One region of the Streptomyces sp. NPDC007084 genome, then DNA from elsewhere that is predicted to be linked to it. Evidence: riboswitches for the same ligand, from Rfam matches in the RefSeq annotation. Region 1 holds a riboswitch; each other region holds the start of a gene.
What was found. A riboswitch is a leader RNA that binds a small molecule or an ion and turns the genes downstream of it on or off. The one in region 1 is predicted to bind cyclic di-AMP.
Positions count from the first base shown of each region.

Region 2: it holds a riboswitch for cyclic di-AMP, as region 1 does, so the genes downstream of both, AB0912_RS00070 (M23 family metallopeptidase) here and AB0912_RS02075 (LysM peptidoglycan-binding domain-containing M23 family metallopeptidase) in region 1, are expected to answer to the same signal.
Region 3: it holds a riboswitch for cyclic di-AMP, as region 1 does, so the genes downstream of both, AB0912_RS31680 (NlpC/P60 family protein) here and AB0912_RS02075 (LysM peptidoglycan-binding domain-containing M23 family metallopeptidase) in region 1, are expected to answer to the same signal.
Region 4: it holds a riboswitch for cyclic di-AMP, as region 1 does, so the genes downstream of both, AB0912_RS15250 (transglycosylase family protein) here and AB0912_RS02075 (LysM peptidoglycan-binding domain-containing M23 family metallopeptidase) in region 1, are expected to answer to the same signal.

Region 1 covers NZ_JBEYFY010000002.1:26,481-30,756, reverse strand. Annotated here, with positions in the region: gene AB0912_RS02080 (alpha-galactosidase) at 1-1,869, shown strand, start outside; cyclic di-AMP (ydaO/yuaA leader) riboswitch at 2,153-2,325, shown strand; gene AB0912_RS02075 (LysM peptidoglycan-binding domain-containing M23 family metallopeptidase) at 2,330-3,229, shown strand; gene AB0912_RS02070 (SGNH/GDSL hydrolase family protein) at 3,494-4,276, shown strand, end outside.
Region 2 covers NZ_JBEYFY010000001.1:22,367-26,642, reverse strand. Annotated here, with positions in the region: tRNA gene AB0912_RS00080 (tRNA-Met) at 1-62, shown strand, start outside; gene AB0912_RS00075 (PP2C family protein-serine/threonine phosphatase) at 405-1,469, shown strand; cyclic di-AMP (ydaO/yuaA leader) riboswitch at 1,794-1,952, shown strand; gene AB0912_RS00070 (M23 family metallopeptidase) at 1,964-3,004, shown strand; gene AB0912_RS00065 (aldo/keto reductase) at 3,179-4,123, shown strand.
Region 3 covers NZ_JBEYFY010000067.1:6,707-10,982, reverse strand. Annotated here, with positions in the region: gene AB0912_RS31685 (tellurite resistance/C4-dicarboxylate transporter family protein) at 1-1,037, opposite strand, end outside; gene AB0912_RS31690 (hypothetical protein) at 1-1, shown strand, start outside; gene AB0912_RS31680 (NlpC/P60 family protein) at 1,203-2,399, opposite strand; cyclic di-AMP (ydaO/yuaA leader) riboswitch at 2,407-2,578, opposite strand; gene pcrA (DNA helicase PcrA) at 3,141-4,276, shown strand, end outside.
Region 4 covers NZ_JBEYFY010000015.1:32,657-36,932, reverse strand. Annotated here, with positions in the region: gene eno (phosphopyruvate hydratase) at 1-625, opposite strand, end outside; gene AB0912_RS15250 (transglycosylase family protein) at 1,017-1,727, opposite strand; cyclic di-AMP (ydaO/yuaA leader) riboswitch at 1,732-1,922, opposite strand; gene AB0912_RS15245 (transglycosylase family protein) at 2,106-3,137, opposite strand; gene AB0912_RS15240 (cytochrome P450) at 3,375-4,276, opposite strand, start outside.

The sequences.
Region 1 (4,276 bases):
CCCGTCGAGGGCGGCCCCCGTTTCGTCCGGCCCGCCCTCTGCGTACGGACCGCCGAGCGCCGCGGCACCGAGTGGCGCTTCGAGGACGCGACGGTCCAGGACGACGAGCTGCGGCTGCGCTTCCGTGACGCCGGCCTCGGCATCACCCTGCACTACCGGCCGCGCGGCGATGTGCTGGAGCGCCGGGTCACGCTCGTCAACGACGGGCCCGGCGACCTGGAGCTGCTGCGCGCCGACTCCGCGACCTGGACCCTGCCCGAACGCGAGGGCCGGCGGCTGTCCCAGCTCCACGGCCGCTGGGCCGCCGAGTCCCGGCTGACGCGCTCACCCCTCACCTACGGCGAGCAGGTCATCGGCAGCCGCCGCGGGCACACCGGCCACCAGCATCTGCCCTGGGTCGCCCTCGACAGCGAGGCCACCGAGGAGAGCGGCGAGGTGTACGGCTGCGCGCTCGGCTGGTCCGGCTCCTGGCGGATCTTGGTCGCCCAACTCCCCGACGGGCGCGTGCAGATCACCGGCGGTGCCGGACACGACGACTCCGGCCTGCTGTCCCTCGCCCCGGGGGAGACCTTCACCACGCCGGTCTTCGCCGGGCTGTGGAGCGACGGCGGGTTCGGCGGCGCCAGCCGCGCCTGGCACGCGTACCAGCGGACGTACGTGATCCCGGACGCGGAGCGGGACCGGCCGGTGCTGTTCAACTCCTGGGAGGCCACCACCTTCGACATCTCGGAGGAGCGACAGCGGGCGCTCGCCCGGCGGGCCGCCGGGATGGGCGTCGAACTGTTCGTGGTCGACGACGGCTGGTTCGGGGCCCGCACCAGCGACCGCGCCGGACTCGGTGACTGGACCCCCAACCCGGACCGCTTCCCCGCCGGTCTCACACCGCTCGCCGACGACGTTCACGCCCTCGGCATGGGGTTCGGGATCTGGGTCGAGCCCGAAATGGTCAACCCCGACAGCGACCTCTACCGCGCCCATCCCGACTGGGTGCAGCACCAAACGGGACGAACCAGGACGGAGTTCCGTAATCAGCTCGTCCTGAACCTCGCCCGGCCGGACGTTCAGGAGTATCTCTGGGAGCGGCTGGACGCGCTGCTCGCCGGCGCGCCGATCGACTATGTGAAATGGGATTTCAACCGGTCCTTCACGGATGCCGGCTGGCCGGGTGAGCCCTATCCGCAAAAGCTCTGGACGGCCCACGTCGAGGCCTTCTACGCCCTGCTCGACCGGCTGCGCGCCGCACACCCCGGCGTCGCCTTCGAGTCGTGCTCCGGTGGAGGCGGCCGTGTCGACCTCGGCGTCCTGGCCCGTACCGACCAGGTGTGGACCTCGGACAACACCGACCCGCTCGACCGGCTCGCCATCCAGCACGGCTTCAGTCAGATCCATCCGGCGCGGGTCATGGCGGCCTGGGTCACGGACAGCCCGAACAACCTGCTCAACGGCAGGGTCAGCAGCCTGCGCTTCCGCTTCGTGAGCGCCATGGCCGGGGTCCTCGGCGTCGGCGGCGATCTCGCCCGGTGGAGCGAGGAGGAGCTGGCCGAGGCGCGGGACTGGGTCGGGCTCTACCGGGAGATCAGGCCGGTCGTGCAGCGTGGCGACCTCTACCGGCTGCGGCCCCCGGCGGGCGGGCTGAGCGCCACGCAGTACGTCCTCGGGGACGAGGTGGTGGTCCTCGCCTGGCTCCAGGCGCAGCACTACGGAGAGCACCCCGCCCCCCTCAGGCTGCGCGGACTCGACCCCGCGGCCGGCTATGAACGGGTCGAAACGGGCGAAATCCACCGAGGTGCCGTGCTGCTGCACCACGGCCTGCACAGCGGGCTGCGCGGCGATCTCGACGCGACGGTCATCCGGCTGCGCCGTATCTGACTGTTCTGTCCGAAATGGCACCTTCATTCCAACTGGCCCTGGAATAGGGCGAGGTGGGTCCGGGGGCGTGAGCAGGGTCATATTCGTGACGATGCGTTGCCGTCGGCATTTCTCAACGCACCCTTGAATTCGGGCGGATTGAAAGGCCGTAAAGATCGTCATTCCACGGAGGGTGACGGTGAATTCCGCATGGATCAAGAAAGGTGAGCGTCCGGAATCCGCGGCTGGTTGTCGACGCGCGCTCATCTCGCTTACGTTCTGCCTCAATCCGGACGGACGCCCAATCCTGCCGCCGCCCGGAATCCACTCACCCGTACACGGCAGGAGCGGGGGACCCACAGGTTCCGTGCCTGGTCCGGACTCCGGAACAGGCTAGGGGTACAGCCGCGCAGCAGCGCGGCCGGGCATCTCCAGCCCGCACCCGACAGCTCACCTCGCAGGCGCCGGAGAGGAATTCGCCATGCCCGCGAAGGGTAAGCACCGCCGTCCCAAGTCCCTGCGTTTCACCCGCTCGATCGCCGTGGCCGGAACCGGTGGCGCCGCGCTCGCGCTGCCCCTGATGGGAGCCACCGGCGCCCACGCCGCGACGCCGGCCGCCGCCGTCGCGCAGCACACCCAGAAGACCGCCACCGTCACCCCGGCCGCCGCGAAGGCCGCCGCGACGACGACGTACGCGGTGAAGGCCGGCGACTGCCTCGCCAAGATCGCCGACGAGCACCACGTCACCGGCGGCTGGAAGAAGATCTACTCGGACAACCGCTCCGCCATCGGCGGCGACCCGTCCCTGATCCACCCCGGTCTGAAGCTGTCGCTCGGCGCCAAGGCCGCCGCCCCGAAGGCCGCCGCCCCGGCGAAGCCCTCGGCAGCCAAGCCCTCCGCCGCCAAGCCCGCGGCCCAGAAGGCCGAGCCGGTGAGCGCGCCCGCCAAGCCGGCCGCCGCCGACAACGGCTCGGGCTACACCCTCCCCGTGGACGGCGCCGTCATCGGCACCAACTACAAGGTGGCGGGCAGCATGTGGTCCAGCGGCTACCACACCGGCACCGACTTCGTCGTCCCGACCGGCACCACCATCAAGGCCATCGCCGCGGGCACCGTCGTCTCCGCAGGCTGGGGCGGCGCCTACGGCAACCAGGTCGTCATCCAGCACGCCGACGGCAAGTACTCGCAGTACGCCCACATGTCGGCCCTGTCCGTCTCGGCGGGCCAGACCGTGACCGAGGGCCAGCAGATCGGCCTCTCCGGCGCGACCGGCAACGTCACCGGACCGCACCTGCACTTCGAGGTCCGCACCACGCCCGACTACGGCTCGGACATCGACCCGGTCGCCTACCTGCGCTCGCACGGTGTCGCCGTCGGCTGACCCCTGGCACCGCACCCGCCCGACCTGCTCCTGACGGCAGGACAGCCATCGAAGGCCGGACCCCACGATCCGTGGGGTCCGGCCTTCGATGTTGGTCGCGGCTGCCTCAACACCCCTGATGAGAGCCTTATTCCACGGTTGACCAACACTTGACGAGTGGCCTATCTCACCGGCCGTCAACCCTTCCCTACGGTCGCGTAGCTCACATCCGAAGGTGAATCATGGGCCGACGTGGCAGACGATTCGAAGAGTGACGACAGATCAGTGATCGGGTCGTACGTGGCGGTGGGGGACAGCTTCACCGAGGGCGTCGGCGACCTGGGGCCCGACGGGGCTTTCGTCGGTTGGGCGGACCGCTTCGCGGTACTGCTCGCGGACCGGCGGCCCGAGGGCGACTTCAACTACACCAACCTCGCCGTGCGCGGCAAACTGCTCGACCAGATCGTCGAGACCCAGCTCGTCCGCGCCAAGGAACTCGGCCCGGACCTGGTCTCCTTCTGCGCGGGCGGCAACGACATCATCCGGCCCGGCACCGACCCCGACGAGGTCGCGGAGCGCTTCGAGCGAGCCGTCGCCGACCTCACCTCGGCCGTCGGCACGGTCATGGTGACCACCGGCTTCGACACCCGGGGCGTACCCGTGCTCAAGCATCTGCGCGGCAAGATCGCCACGTACAACGGCCATGTGCGGGCCATCGCGGACCGCTACGGCTGCCCGGTGCTCGACCTGTGGTCCCTCAAGACGATCCAGGACCGCCGCGCCTGGGACGGCGACCGGCTGCACCTCTCGCCCGAGGGGCACACCCGGGTGGCGCTGCGCGCCGGACAGGTGCTCGGCCTGGAGGTGCCCGCCGACCCGGACCAGCCCTGGCCGCCCCTGCCGCCGCGCGGCACCTTCGAGGTGCGGCGCGACAACATCCAGTGGGCGCGCGAGTACCTGGTGCCCTGGATCGGCCGCCGGCTGCGCGGCGAGTCCTCCGGCGACCATGTAGCCGCCAAGGGCACGCTCTCCCCGGACGACATCAAGATGCGCATCGAGTCGGTGGCC
Region 2 (4,276 bases), on a different contig from region 1:
CAGCTCGGTAGCTCGCTGGGCTCATAACCCAGAGGTCGCAGGTTCAAATCCTGTCCCCGCTACTGAAGGCCAAGGGCCGGAACTCGGATTCACGAGTTCCGGCCCTTGGTGTTGGTACCTCTAGTCGGTCCCTCTAGTCGGTCCCTCTAGTCGGTCCCCCTTGTCGGTCCCCCTGCTGGTCCCCGCCGCCTGGTGGCCCGGAATCCCTCGGTCGGGCCACACCGGTCGCCCGGCGAGCGGGCTGCGGGTCTGCTGGACGGGTGGGTCAGCCAGGAGGTGAGGAGCGGGCCGGAGAACTCGACGACCGGGCCGACCGCCCGTCCCCCGGTGATCCGCGGGCGACGCGCGCATCCGCCCCCTCGGGCGACTCCGGGCACGGTCCGGCGGGCAGCCGCCCGGGCCGTATCTCCGTCGTGCGCGCGCTCGTCCGGGTGCTGCCCGTCCTGCTGGTCATCGCCGGGACCTGCTACGACTACTTCACCCCGGCCGGTTTCCCCGCCGCCCCCCTCTTCACCGCCGCCACACTGATCGCCGCACCCCTGTACTCGCTGCGCGGCACCGTCCTCACCGGCGTCGCCGCCGTCGGCGCGCTGCTCTTCGCGCACCTGCGGCTCGGCGTCGCCCTGCGCAGCGACGCGGTCACCGAGGTCGTCACCGTCGCCACCGCGGCCGCCCTCGCCGTCGTCGTCAACGTCCTCGTGCGGCGCAGCGACCAGCAGCTCGCCTCCGTCCGGGAGATCGCCGAGCTGGCGCAGCGGGCCGTGCTGCCCGAACCGCAGGCGCGCATCGACGGTCTCGACGTGGCCGCGCGCTACGAGGCGGCCCAGGCGGACGCGTTCATCGGCGGGGACCTGTACGCCGTGCAGGACACCCCGTACGGCGTGCGGCTGGTCGTCGGAGACGTGCGCGGCAAGGGGATGACGGCGGTCGCCGCCGTCGCCGTGGTCATCGGCGCGTTCCGCGAGGCGGCGGAGCAGGAGAGCACCCTGGAGGCGGTCGCGCAGCGGCTGGAGCGGGCGCTGAAGCGCGAGGGCGCCCGGCGCGCCAACCTCGACGCCGTCGAGGGGTTCACCACCGCCGTGCTCGTGGAGATCCCGCACGACGAGGAGGTCGTCCGCGTCGTCAACCGCGGGCATCCGCCGCCCCTGCTGCTGCACCCCGACGGCACGCTCCTCCCGCTCGCCGGCGGGCCCGCCGCGCTGCCGCTCGGGATGAGCGACCTGGCCGTCACCGCCGACCGGGCGGTCCCGGCCCGCTTCCCGCGCGGGGCGACCCTGCTGCTGCACACCGACGGCCTGTCCGAGGCCCGCAACGCGCGCGGCGAGTTCTACGACCCGGCCGCGCGGCTCGCCGGCCGGATCTTCGCGGGCCCCGAGGCGCTGCTGAACGCCCTCGCCGACGACGTCCGCCGGCACACGGGCGGCGCCCTCACCGACGACATGGCGCTGCTCGCCGTACGGCGCGGCTGACGGGCCCCTACGGCGCGGCTGACGGGCACGTACGGCGCGGCTGACAGGCACGGACGAGTCCGCCCGTCGGGCACGTACGGGTCCGTCCGGCCGTTGTCACGAGGGGTGACCGAACCGTGCCCCTCCGCATAACAACTGACATACCGTCAGACCTGTGTGCTCCGGTGCGGCGCGGTCAACTCGCCCGTCTTTCACCGCCCCTGACCCCAAAGTCCTGGCCAAAAACCGTTAACGATCACTCAGAACAGCTTGGAAAGAGGTAGCCGGGTCTATTAACGTTCGATAACGCAGCGCGGTCGTCCCAGCCGTCACAAGAGACGGCTCCGTGCGCACGCGCCGAATCCCGCAAGGGAACCGGGGAACCACCAACTTGGGGTGAATCGAGCGGATCTCCGCCGTGGAGACACGGTGGGTATACGCGCGTAGGAGACCTTCCTGCTCCGAACCCGTCAGCTAACCCGGTAGGCGAGAAGGAAGGAAAGGAGTGCGCCCACGTGGCGTCCAACCGGCCTGCCCAGCCAACCTCGTTCGCACCGGATGACCCCCAGTCCTTCGGCTTCGCCTACGGCAAGGACGAGGGCCCCTGGGAGGAGTGGAACCCCACCGAGGATTCCGTCCGCCCGGTCCGTGGCCGGCACCGCGTGGGAAAGCAGCGCGGCGGAGGACTCGCCCGCAGCTCCACGGTCCTCGGCGTCGGAGTCATCGCCGCCGTCGGCGCCGGTGGCATGGCCACGGCCGCGCCCGGCAAGGCGCCCGTCTCCATCTCACTGCCCGACCTCTCCTCGGTCACCCACTCCGCCAAAGCGCTGATCAGCGACGGCGCGGACGCGGCACCCGAGGGTTCCACGACACCGCTCACCGGCGCCGGACTGACCACCGAGGACGCCGCCCAGGGCAGCACGGACGCCGGTGAGGCACTGCGCGCCCGCATCATGCAGCAGGCCGAGTCGCAGCAGAACCAGGTCGACAGCGCCGCCCAGAAGGCGGCCGAGGCCGCCGCCGCGAAGCAGGCCGTCGCCCTCGCCACCAAGCAGCAGGACGCCGCGAAGGCCAAGGCCGCCGCCGCGAAGGAGAAGGCGGAGGAGGAGGCCAAGGCGAAGGCCGAGGCCGAGCGGCTCGCCGAGCTGGCCAAGAGCTACACGCTGCCGACCTCCTCGTACACCCTGACCTCGCGCTTCGGCGAGGCCGGTGCCCTGTGGTCCTCCGGCTACCACACGGGTCTCGACTTCGCCGCGCCCACCGGCACGCTGATCAAGGCGATCCACAGCGCCACCGTCACCGAGGCGGGCTGGGCCGGCGCGTACGGCTACCGCACGATCCTCACCCTGGACGACGGCACCGAACTCTGGTTCTGCCACCAGTCGTCGATCAGCGTCACCGCCGGCCAGAAGGTCGCCACCGGTGACGTGATCGGGCGGGTGGGCGCGACCGGCAACGTGACCGGGCCGCACCTGCACCTGGAGGTCCACCCCGGCGGCGCCGCCACCGGCGTCGACCCGATGGCCTGGCTCCAGAGCAAGGGGCTCAATCCCTGATCCCCGGGGGCCTCGCCGGCTCTGACCTCCAGGGTTCCTGGATAGCCCGATAGCCCGATAGCCCGATCGCCGGATAGCCGGATAGCAGCCCCTGGTCCCCGGCGTGCCCGGATACGAGGGGCGTGCGGGGCGCGGGTGGAATACCGGCATCCCGTGCGGGCGTTGGACCCGGGCATGACTTCTCTTCGCAAGCTCGGCTCATCCGACCTCGAGGTCTTCCCGCTCTCCCTCGGCGGCAACGTCTTCGGCTGGACGGCGGACGAGACCCAGTCCTTCGCCGTGCTCGACGCCTACACGGCGGCCGGCGGCAACTTCCTCGACACCGCCGACGCGTACTCGGCGTGGGTCGACGGCAACGAGGGCGGCGAGTCCGAGACCATCATCGGCAAGTGGCTCAAGGCCCGCGGCAACCGCGCGGACGTCGTCATCGCGACGAAGGTCAGCCAGCACCCCGCCTACCCCGGCCTCTCCGGCGCCAACATCAAGGCCGCCGCCGACGCCTCGCTGCGCCGCCTCGGCACCGACCACATCGACCTCTACTACACGCACTACGACAAGACCGAGGTGCCGGTCGAGGAGATCATCGGGGCCCTGGACGAGCTGGTGAAGGCCGGCAAGGTGCGGCACATCGCCGCCTCCAACATCTCCCCGGAGCGGCTCCAGGAGTCCCTGGAGTTCTCCGACCGCGAGGGCCTCGCCCGCTACGTCGCCCTCCAGCCGCACTACAACCTGGTCGCGCGCGACACCTACGAGGGCCCCCTGCGCGAGGTCGCCTCCCGCGCGGGCCTCGCCGCGGTGCCCTACTACGCGCTGGCCTCCGGCTTCCTCACCGGCAAGTACCGTCCGGGTACGACCGTCGACTCGGCCCGCGCCGCGGGCGCCTCCAAGCACCTGGAGACGGAGCGCGGGCAGCGGGTCCTCACCGCGCTGGACGAGATCGCCGAGGCGCACAACACCGCCGTACCGACCGTGGCCCTCGCCTGGCTCGCCGCCCAGCCGACCGTCGCCGCGCCGATCGCCTCCGCCCGCACGGTGGAGCAGCTCCCGGCCCTGCTGGGCGTCGCGGACCTGTCCCTGACGGACGCCGAGCTGTCCCGGCTGACCGAGGCGTCGGCGTAACGCCCGGCATAGCACCTGGCACACCGCCCGGCATGACGTCCGGCACGACGTCAGGCACACCGCCCGGCGCAACACCTGGGTGAGCCGAACCGAAGTCAGCCCAGCCAAGCCCCCGCCCTGCCCCGCCTCGCCCGTCACGGGTGCGGGGATCTA
Region 3 (4,276 bases), on a different contig from region 1:
AGCCGACCGGACCTGAGCCGACCGGACCCGGGCCGGGTGGACCCGAGCCGAGCCGACCGGGCCGTCGCGCGGGCGTCCACGATCGCGGCGGCGGCGACCACCAGCCAGGTCGCCACCGCGATCCACAGCAGTACCTGGCCTGTCGTGTGGAGGCCGGGGGCGGTGTCCAGAGCGGTGGCGGTCATCAGGGTCGCCACCGCCGTCATGCCCATCGGGAAAACCGTCGCCCAACGGCGTACGTCGTAGTGCGGGCGCGGCCACACCGCCTCCGCCACGAACAGCACGCAGTACCAGGCGAGGTCGAGCGCGAGCAGTACGCCGGTCGCGACGCGCAGGACGCCCTGGTCGTCGCTGTTCCACAGGTACGGGTTCACCTCGTGCGCGGCCACCAGCTTCGAGCCGGCCAGCGCCGAGATCGCCAGCGCGCCCCCGGCCACCCACTGGTCACCGGCGCCGCGCGCCACCTGCCATAGATCGAAGTGCGCGAAAGCCACCCCGTAGAGCACGATCCCCAGCCAGAACAGCACCAGCGCCGCATGCGTCAGCCACTCGCACCCGAGGGCCGTCGCGATCGTCGAGCCCAGCACCGCGAGCCCCTGAGTGGCCACGCACATCAGGAACACCCCGCCCGGCATGTGCCCCCGGCGCAGATTGCGGGCGACGGCCACCAGCAGGAACGGCCAGAGCAGCGCGGCCAGCGCGAGCAGCGCCTCGGCGAGACCCTGCCACCCGAGGAGCGACAGCCGCGTACCGAGCACCGTCGTCGCCGCGACCGCCGTCAGGCCGGGTGGCGTCCCCGCCTCCCGGCGCCACCGTTCCCGGTCCCGCACCAGCCGCAGGACGAAGTCCGCCGCCAGCGCCAGCCAGGCGATCACCGCCAGGACCAGCGCGATCCGGGAGACCGTCTCATGACCAATCAGGTGCAGGCCGATCGAGATGATGCCGGTGGCCATGACGGCGGCCCCGGCGGCGGGCGGGCGCCGCGCCCACCACGCGGGGAGCGAAGGGCGATCGGGCGTAACCGGCATTTCGGGCATGCGCCCGATGCTAGGGACCACGGGACCGCTTGGCGGCGGGCCACGCGCGCGTGACCCTTATTTGGCCTCCACGCGCGCGTGACGCCGATTTGGCCTACACGCGCGCGTGGAGGCCAAACAAGAGGTAGAGGCCGAACAAGAGGGGGTGGCGGGGCGGTGGGGTGGCTAGGCGGGGCGTACCACGCTGTGGATCGCCGACGTCCCGTCGTAGTAGATCGACTCCTCGCGGACGTACGCCCCCGGCTTCGGCGCATGGATCATCATGCCGTTGCCGATGTAGAGCCCGACATGGCTGATGTCGCCGTAGAAGAAGACCAGGTCACCGGGTTTCGCGTCGGCCAGGGAGACCGTCGTGCCGGCGTTCACCTGGTCGTAGGTGACGCGCGGGAGGGAGACGCCGGCGGCCTTCCAGGCGGCCTGGGTCAGCCCCGAGCAGTCGTACGAGCCGGGCCCGGTCGCGCCCCACACGTACGGCTTGCCGATCTGTGCGCGGGCGAAGGCGACCGCCTTGCCGGCCTTCGTCGCGTACGAGGGGTCCGTGGCCGTCGAACCGGAGCCGCCGGTGCCCGACGAGCCGGAAGAGCCGGAGGAGCCCGACGTGGACGTCCCCGACCCCTCGCCCGCCTCGGCCTTCTCCTTCGCCGCCTTCTCCGCCGCCGCCTGCTCCCGCGCCAGCTCGGCAGCCTTCGCGGCGGCCTTCTCCCGCTTCTTCTTCTCGATCGCCGCCAGCCGCGCCTTCTCCTCGGCGGTCAGCTTCGACAGCAGATCGCGCGCCGCGCCGAGCTTGCGCTGCACCGCCGCCTTGGACGACTTGAGCGCGTTCTGCGAGGTGGTCAGCGACTGAAGGCTCTCGCTCGCCTCCGCCCGCTTCCTGGCGGTCGCCGCCTGCTCCGTCACGTAGTCGTCCACCGCCGCCTTCTGGCGGTTCGTGAGACGGCTCATCAACTGCGTCTGGTCGAAGTAGTCCTGCGGGTCGTCGGCGAGCAGCAGCGTCGCGGTGCCCGGCGTGGACGCCCCGGTGCGGTACTGCGCGGCGGCGAACGTCCCCAGCTCCGCACGCGCGGAGTTGAGCTTCTCGGTGCGCGCTGCGACGTCGTCCAGGAGGCTGTCGACCCGCTTGCGCTGCTTGGCGGTCTTCTCCCGGGTGGCGTTGTACTTGTCGGTGGCCGTCTCGGCCTGGTGGTAGAGGTCGTCGACCTTCTTCTGGACCTCTTCGAGGCTGGGCCTCGGCTCGGCCGGGGGCGCGGCGTTCGCCGTCTGGGAGAGCAGGGCCACGGAGGTGAGGGCCGCTGTCGCGAGCGCCGGGGTCCGTATGCCTGCCACGCGCGTACCCGAAGGACGCGGCTTGCGGTGCGACGCCAAGAGAGGCGACTCCTTCCGTCATCCGCCTACCGGGTTAGCTGTCGGGTTCGGGCGGGTGGTTCCGGAAGGTTTGCCCTACGGTCCTGGCGCCACAGGGCGGTTGGACCGATTCACCCCAGATCGGTGGGTCCCCGGCTCCGGCCGCCCGCTGGGCGGTCCGAACTCGGCGGAGGCCGCTCGGCCCGGCGTCGTTCGCCGGTCGCGGTCGGGCGGCCTTCGAGCACGCTAGCCAACTCGTGTGGCCCGTGTGAAGGTTGGAGTGCGATATGCCCGATACATTTTCGTGACCTTGGCCATGCGGGCGGCGCGGGGGCGCCGGGGATGCGTGGTGTGCGCCACTTTGCGGGGGTGTCCGAGGGCTGCTTCCTTGTTGCCGCCGAGCTGCTTGTGAGCGGCCTCACGGGTGGGTCCGTCGCGCCCTCCGGTGAGGCCGCTCGCCCGCCTGACGCTCGCCGGACGCCCGCCTGACGGCCCTCGGGGCGCCCGCAGGACGCCCGTCCTACAGCCCTCGTGGCGCCCGTCCGACGGCCCTCGTGGCGCCCGTCCGACGGCCCTCGTGGCGCCCGCCGGACGGCCCCGGGAGCCCGCCGGCCCGGCCCCGACCTGCGCGTACGGTCACTCGCGGCCACCGACCCGTCACCGCCCGGTCACGGACCGGTCGCCGCCGGGTGCCCCGGGATCGGGGCGGGATTCTCGGGGTGGCGGCGGGGTGTCAGTGGCTCGGCCTAGACTCGGAGAGCGATGAGCAGCCTCTTTGACGACAGCTTCCTGGCGGACCTCAAGCCCTCCGCGGCCCACGAGGACGAGCACCCGCCGCCGCCCGAGGACGAGCACGCGCCGGAGCCGGTCGCGGACGACCTGTTCGGCGGCCGGTTCGACGTGCCGCCGAGCCGGGACGCGTACTACCGCGACGGCGCCCCCCGCCCCGCCGTGGACCCGGCGGCCCTCCTGGAGGGGCTGAACGAGAACCAGCGCGCGGCCGTGGTCCACTCCGGCTCCCCGCTGCTCATCGTGGCCGGCGCGGGCTCCGGCAAGACCCGCGTGCTCACCCACCGCATCGCCCACCTGCTCGGCGAGCGGCATGTCCACCCCGGCCAGATCCTCGCGATCACCTTCACGAACAAGGCCGCGGGCGAGATGAAGGAGCGCGTAGAGCAGCTCGTGGGCCCGAGGGCCAACGCGATGTGGGTGATGACGTTCCACAGCGCCTGCGTCCGCATCCTGCGCCGCGAGAGCAAGAAGCTCGGCTTCACCTCGTCCTTCTCGATCTACGACGCCGCCGACTCCAAGCGGCTCATGGCGCTCGTCTGCCGCGATCTGGACCTCGACCCGAAGCGGTTCCCGCCGAAGTCGTTCAGCGCCAAGGTCTCGAACCTGAAGAACGAGCTGATCGACGAGGAGGACTTCGCCGCCCAGGCCACCGACGGTTTCGAGAAGACCCTCGCCCAGGCCTACGCGATGTACCAGTCACGCCTGCGCGAGGCCAACGCGCTCGACTTCGACGACCTGATCATGACCACGGTCAACCTGCTGCGCGCCTTCCCGGACGTCGCCGAGCACTACCGCCGCCGCTTCCGGCACGTCCTGGTCGACGAGTACCAGGACACCAACCACGCGCAGTACGCCCTCGTGCGCGAGCTGGTCGGCAGCTCCGAGCATCCTGTGGACGTACCGCCGAGCGAGTTCGACCTGCCGCCCGCCGAGCTGTGCGTCGTGGGTGACGCCGACCAGTCGATCTACGCCTTCCGCGGCGCCACCATCCGCAACATCCTCCAGTTCGAGGAGGACTACCCGAACGCGACGACGATCCTCCTGGAGCAGAACTACCGCTCCACGCAGACGATCCTCACCGCCGCCAACGCGGTCATCGAGCGCAA
Region 4 (4,276 bases), on a different contig from region 1:
CGCCCTCGTCGCCGAGGCCGGTGGACAGGCCCTTGGTCTTCAGCACCTTCTTGAGGGTGTGGTAGACCTCGGCGCCCCAGCGCAGCGCCTCGGAGAAGGACTCCGCGCCGATCGGGGCGATCATGAACTCCTGGATGTCGACGTTGGAGTCCGCGTGCGACCCGCCGTTGAGGATGTTCATCATCGGAACGGGCAACAGGTGCGCGTTCGGGCCGCCCAGGTAGCGGAACAGCGGCAGGTCCGAGGCCTCGGAGGCGGCGTGCGCGACGGCGAGCGAGACGCCGAGGATGGCGTTGGCGCCGAGCGAGCCCTTGTTGTCGGTGGCGTCCAGGTCGAACATGGCCTGGTCGATCAGGCGCTGCTCGGTGGCGTCGTAGCCGACCAGCTCCGGGCCGATCTGCTCGATGACGGCGAGGACGGCCTTCTCGACACCCTTGCCCTGGTAACGGTTGGGGTCACCGTCGCGCAGCTCGATGGCTTCGAAGGCACCGGTGGAGGCGCCGGACGGAACGGCGGCACGACCCGTGCTGCCGTCGTCGAGGCCGACCTCGACCTCGACCGTGGGGTTGCCTCGGGAGTCCAGGATTTCCCGGGCTACGACGACGTCGATGGACGGCACGAGCATCTCCTTCTGGGATGTGACGCGAATACGCAGGGCTTGGCTAGTCCTGCGGGACGAGCCTAACCGGCCCGGGGGGATCGGCCAGCCGATCGACCACCCCTTGGGCAGAACTCGGGGTAAATATTGTTCCCGATCGGAACAAAAACGAAATGAAAAACCCCGCTCCGGCGCGTACGGGGGAACACGCGCCGGAGCGGGGAGCCCGGAGCCGCCGGGCCGGGACGTGCCCGCCGTCCGCCGAGGGCGGGCACGTCCGGCCGGAGCGGCCTCGATCGGTGGCGGTCCGGGGTGCGGCCCCCGTCGGCCGGAGTACCGGGGTACGGCCCGGGCCGGCGAAGGCCCGGAGTACCGGGGTACGGCCTCGGCCGGCGAAGGGCCGGGGGTGCCGCCTGGATCAGCGCAGGTGGAGCTGCTGGCCCGGGAAGATGAAGTCGGCGTCGTCGATGATGTCGTGGTTCAGCTTGAACAGCTTCTGCCAGCCGCCCTTGACGTGGTGCTTCTGGGCGATCGAGCTGAGGGTGTCACCCTTGACGACCTTGTACTCGCCGTCGCCCTTCTTGACCTTCTTGCCGGTCGGGGTGGTGACGGTCTTCTTGGCGGCCGGGCGCTCCTGCGAACGGGAGGCGGGCTGCTCGGTGGTCCGGGTGCTGTGCGACGCGCTCGGCGCCGAGGAGCCGGAGGAGGCCGAGGGCTCCGAGGGGGCCGCCGGGGCGGAGTCGCCGCCGCTGTACGCGGCGCCGGACAGGCCGGTGCCGCAGGTCGGCCAGGCGCCCTTGCCCTGCGCGGCGAGGACCTTCTCGCCGACGGCGATCTGCTGCGACTTGGAGGCCTGGTCGGCGGTGGGGGCGTAGGCGGTGCCGCCGTACGCGGCCCAGGTGGAGGACGAGAACTGCAGGCCGCCATAGTAGCCGTTGCCGGTGTTGATCGACCAGTTGCCGCCGGACTCGCACTGGGCGACGGCGTCCCATTCGGAGCCGGTCGCGGCGGAGGCGCTGCCCGCGGCCATCAGCGGGGCGGCGATGGCGACACCGGTGACTCCGGCGAGCGTGGCGACACGGGTGGCCTTGTTCGGGCGGCGGTGCTTGCCCTTGCTGGAAAACAGCATCGAGTGATCCCCTCACCGACGCCTGCGAGGTGAGCTGTCGGGTTCGGGCCGGTTGAGTTGCCCGGCCGCACGGTCACGGTCCCTTGCGGAACCGCGGCGCGCGGCTTTACCCCAAGCCGTCCCCGGGTGTCTCTCAACTCCCGTTCGCGGCGCTTACCTTGGGTCCCCCGCTCCTGCCTACGGCGCTTGACGCGACGACTGTTCCCGTACGGCCGCTGGCAGGATTCGGCGTTGCGACCGTCGGGGCCCGCTGTGGCGAGCGATCACGACCGTAAGCAGTGGGCCGCCTGATTTTCAAAGACGATCAGGGCTTCTGAGACTCATGTCTCACTCGCGCCAAACCGGACATTCACGAGCGAACCATGACGTGAACTCCCGCTACTTTTCGACCGTTTCGCCATCAAGAGCAAGGCTCTGACCGGGCAGGATGACGTCCGGATCGGCGCCCACGGTCTCCTCGTTCGCGGCGTACAGCCCGGTCCATCCGTCCTCGAGGTCAAGGGCGTCGGCGATCGCCCACAGGCTGTCGCCGGCGCGCACGACGTAGGTGCCGTCGGCGGCCTCGCGGGAGCCGTCCGAGCCGCGCGAGGCGTGGCGCCCGGAGGCGCTGTCGGGCCGGCTGTCGCCGACGGCGTCGGCCGCGTCCTCGTCGGCGCTGCCGCCGCGATGCCGTCCGGGGGTGGCGGACGTCTCGTCGGAGGGCTCCGAAGAGGTGCCGCTCCGGCCGGACTTGCCCGACTTGCCCGACTCGTCATCGTCGGCCTTGGGCGTGCCGGAAGCATCCGGATCGTCCGCTTCGTCCGTACCCGCCGAGGGGTCGGACTTGGTGGTGTTACCGGTCGCCTTCGGGGAGGCGGTGTCGCTCGAACCGGACGAGTCCGACGACCCGGATGATTCCGACGAGTCCGTGGAGGTGCCGGCGGACGCCCCGGTGGACGGGGAGGCGCCGGGCGAGGTGGACAGGCCGGAGGTGCCGGCGGTGTCGTCGTCCGACGCGGCGTCACCCATGCCCGTGTCGACGTCGACCCCGGCCGAGTCCTTGCTGAGCCCGGAGAGCGGTCCGCAGGTCGGCCACGCCTTGAGTCCCTGCCCGTCGAGCACCTTCTCGGCGACGGCTATCTGCTGCGAGCGGCTGGCCTGGTCGGGGCTCGGCGCGTATTCGAGGCCGCCGTACGTCTCCCAGTTGTCCTGGGTGAGCTGGAGGCCGCCGTAGTAGCCGTTGCCGTTGTCGGCGCTCCAGGCGCCGCCGCTCTCGCACTCGGCGACCCGGTCCCAGGTGGTCCCGTCGGCCGCGCTCGCGCTCGTCGCCCCGAGGAGCGGGATCGCGATGGCCGACCCGGTCACGCCTGCGGCGACGATGAGGGCCGGGGCCTGACGGGGGCGCCGGTGACGGCCGTTCCCGGAGAGCATGCGGAAGCCTTTCGCGTGACAACGGGGTGACTACGGCACCTACGGCGAAGTGATGAGCGCCGGGGCCGCGTTGATGGGTGAAGGTAGCCGGACTCGAACGCTTGTCACAAGTCGATGCAGCGCAGATCACGTGAAGATCACAGTTATGACGGCGTGTCAGTTGACGTCGCCCGCCGGACCGCTCGGCCGAACGCCCTTCCCGCGCCCGCGCACCCCTCTGCGGCACCGCCGCCCCGGCTACCCGGATGAACCGGTTCCGGACTGTCCGACCGGGGTGAACTCGACCGGAAGCGTGCGCAATCCGCGCATAATGAGCCCGCCGCGCCAGCGCAAATCGGCCGAATCTCCAGCGAGTTGGAGGTCGGGAAGGCGGGTGAGGAGGGTGGCGAGCGCGGTCTGCCCCTCCAGCCGGGCGAGCGGCGCGCCCAGGCAATAGTGGATGCCGTGGCCGTAGCCGAGGTGCTGATTGTCACGCCGGGACAGATCGAGGACGTCCGGCCGCTCGAAGCGCTCGGGATCGCGGTCGGCTGCGGCGAGCACGACGAGCACCGGGTCACCGGCCGCGATGTCCTGCCCGCCGATCCGCACGTCCTCGGTCGCGAACCGCCAGGTGGCCAGCTCCACCGGCCCGTCGTAGCGCAGGAGTTCCTCCACCCCCGTCTCCAGCAGTCCGCTCTCCCCGGCCGCCAGGGAGGCCTGGAGGCGGGCCCGCTGCTCCGGGTGGGTCAGCAGCGCGTACAGCCCGTTCCCGATCAGGTTGACCGTGGTCTCGAAGCCGGCGAACAGCAGGATGAAGGCCATCGCGGCGGCCTCGTTCTCGGTGAGGTGCTCGCCGTGGTCGGAGGCGCGGATGAGCCCGGAGATGAGGTCCTCCCCGGGTGCGGGCTCGGCGGGCAGCGCCTGGCGCTTGCGGTGGATCAGCTCGGCGAGATAGCCGCGCATCTTCTTCACCGACCGGGCCACCCCGCCGCGCGGGCCGCCGCCGTGCCGGATCATCATCCCCGCCCAGTCCCGGAAGTCGTCCTGGTCCTCCCGGGGGACGCCGAGCATGTCGCAGATGGCGTAGATGGGGAGCGGGAACGCGAACTCGTGGATGAGGTCCGCCGACCCCTTCTCCGCGAACCGGTCGATGAGGTCGT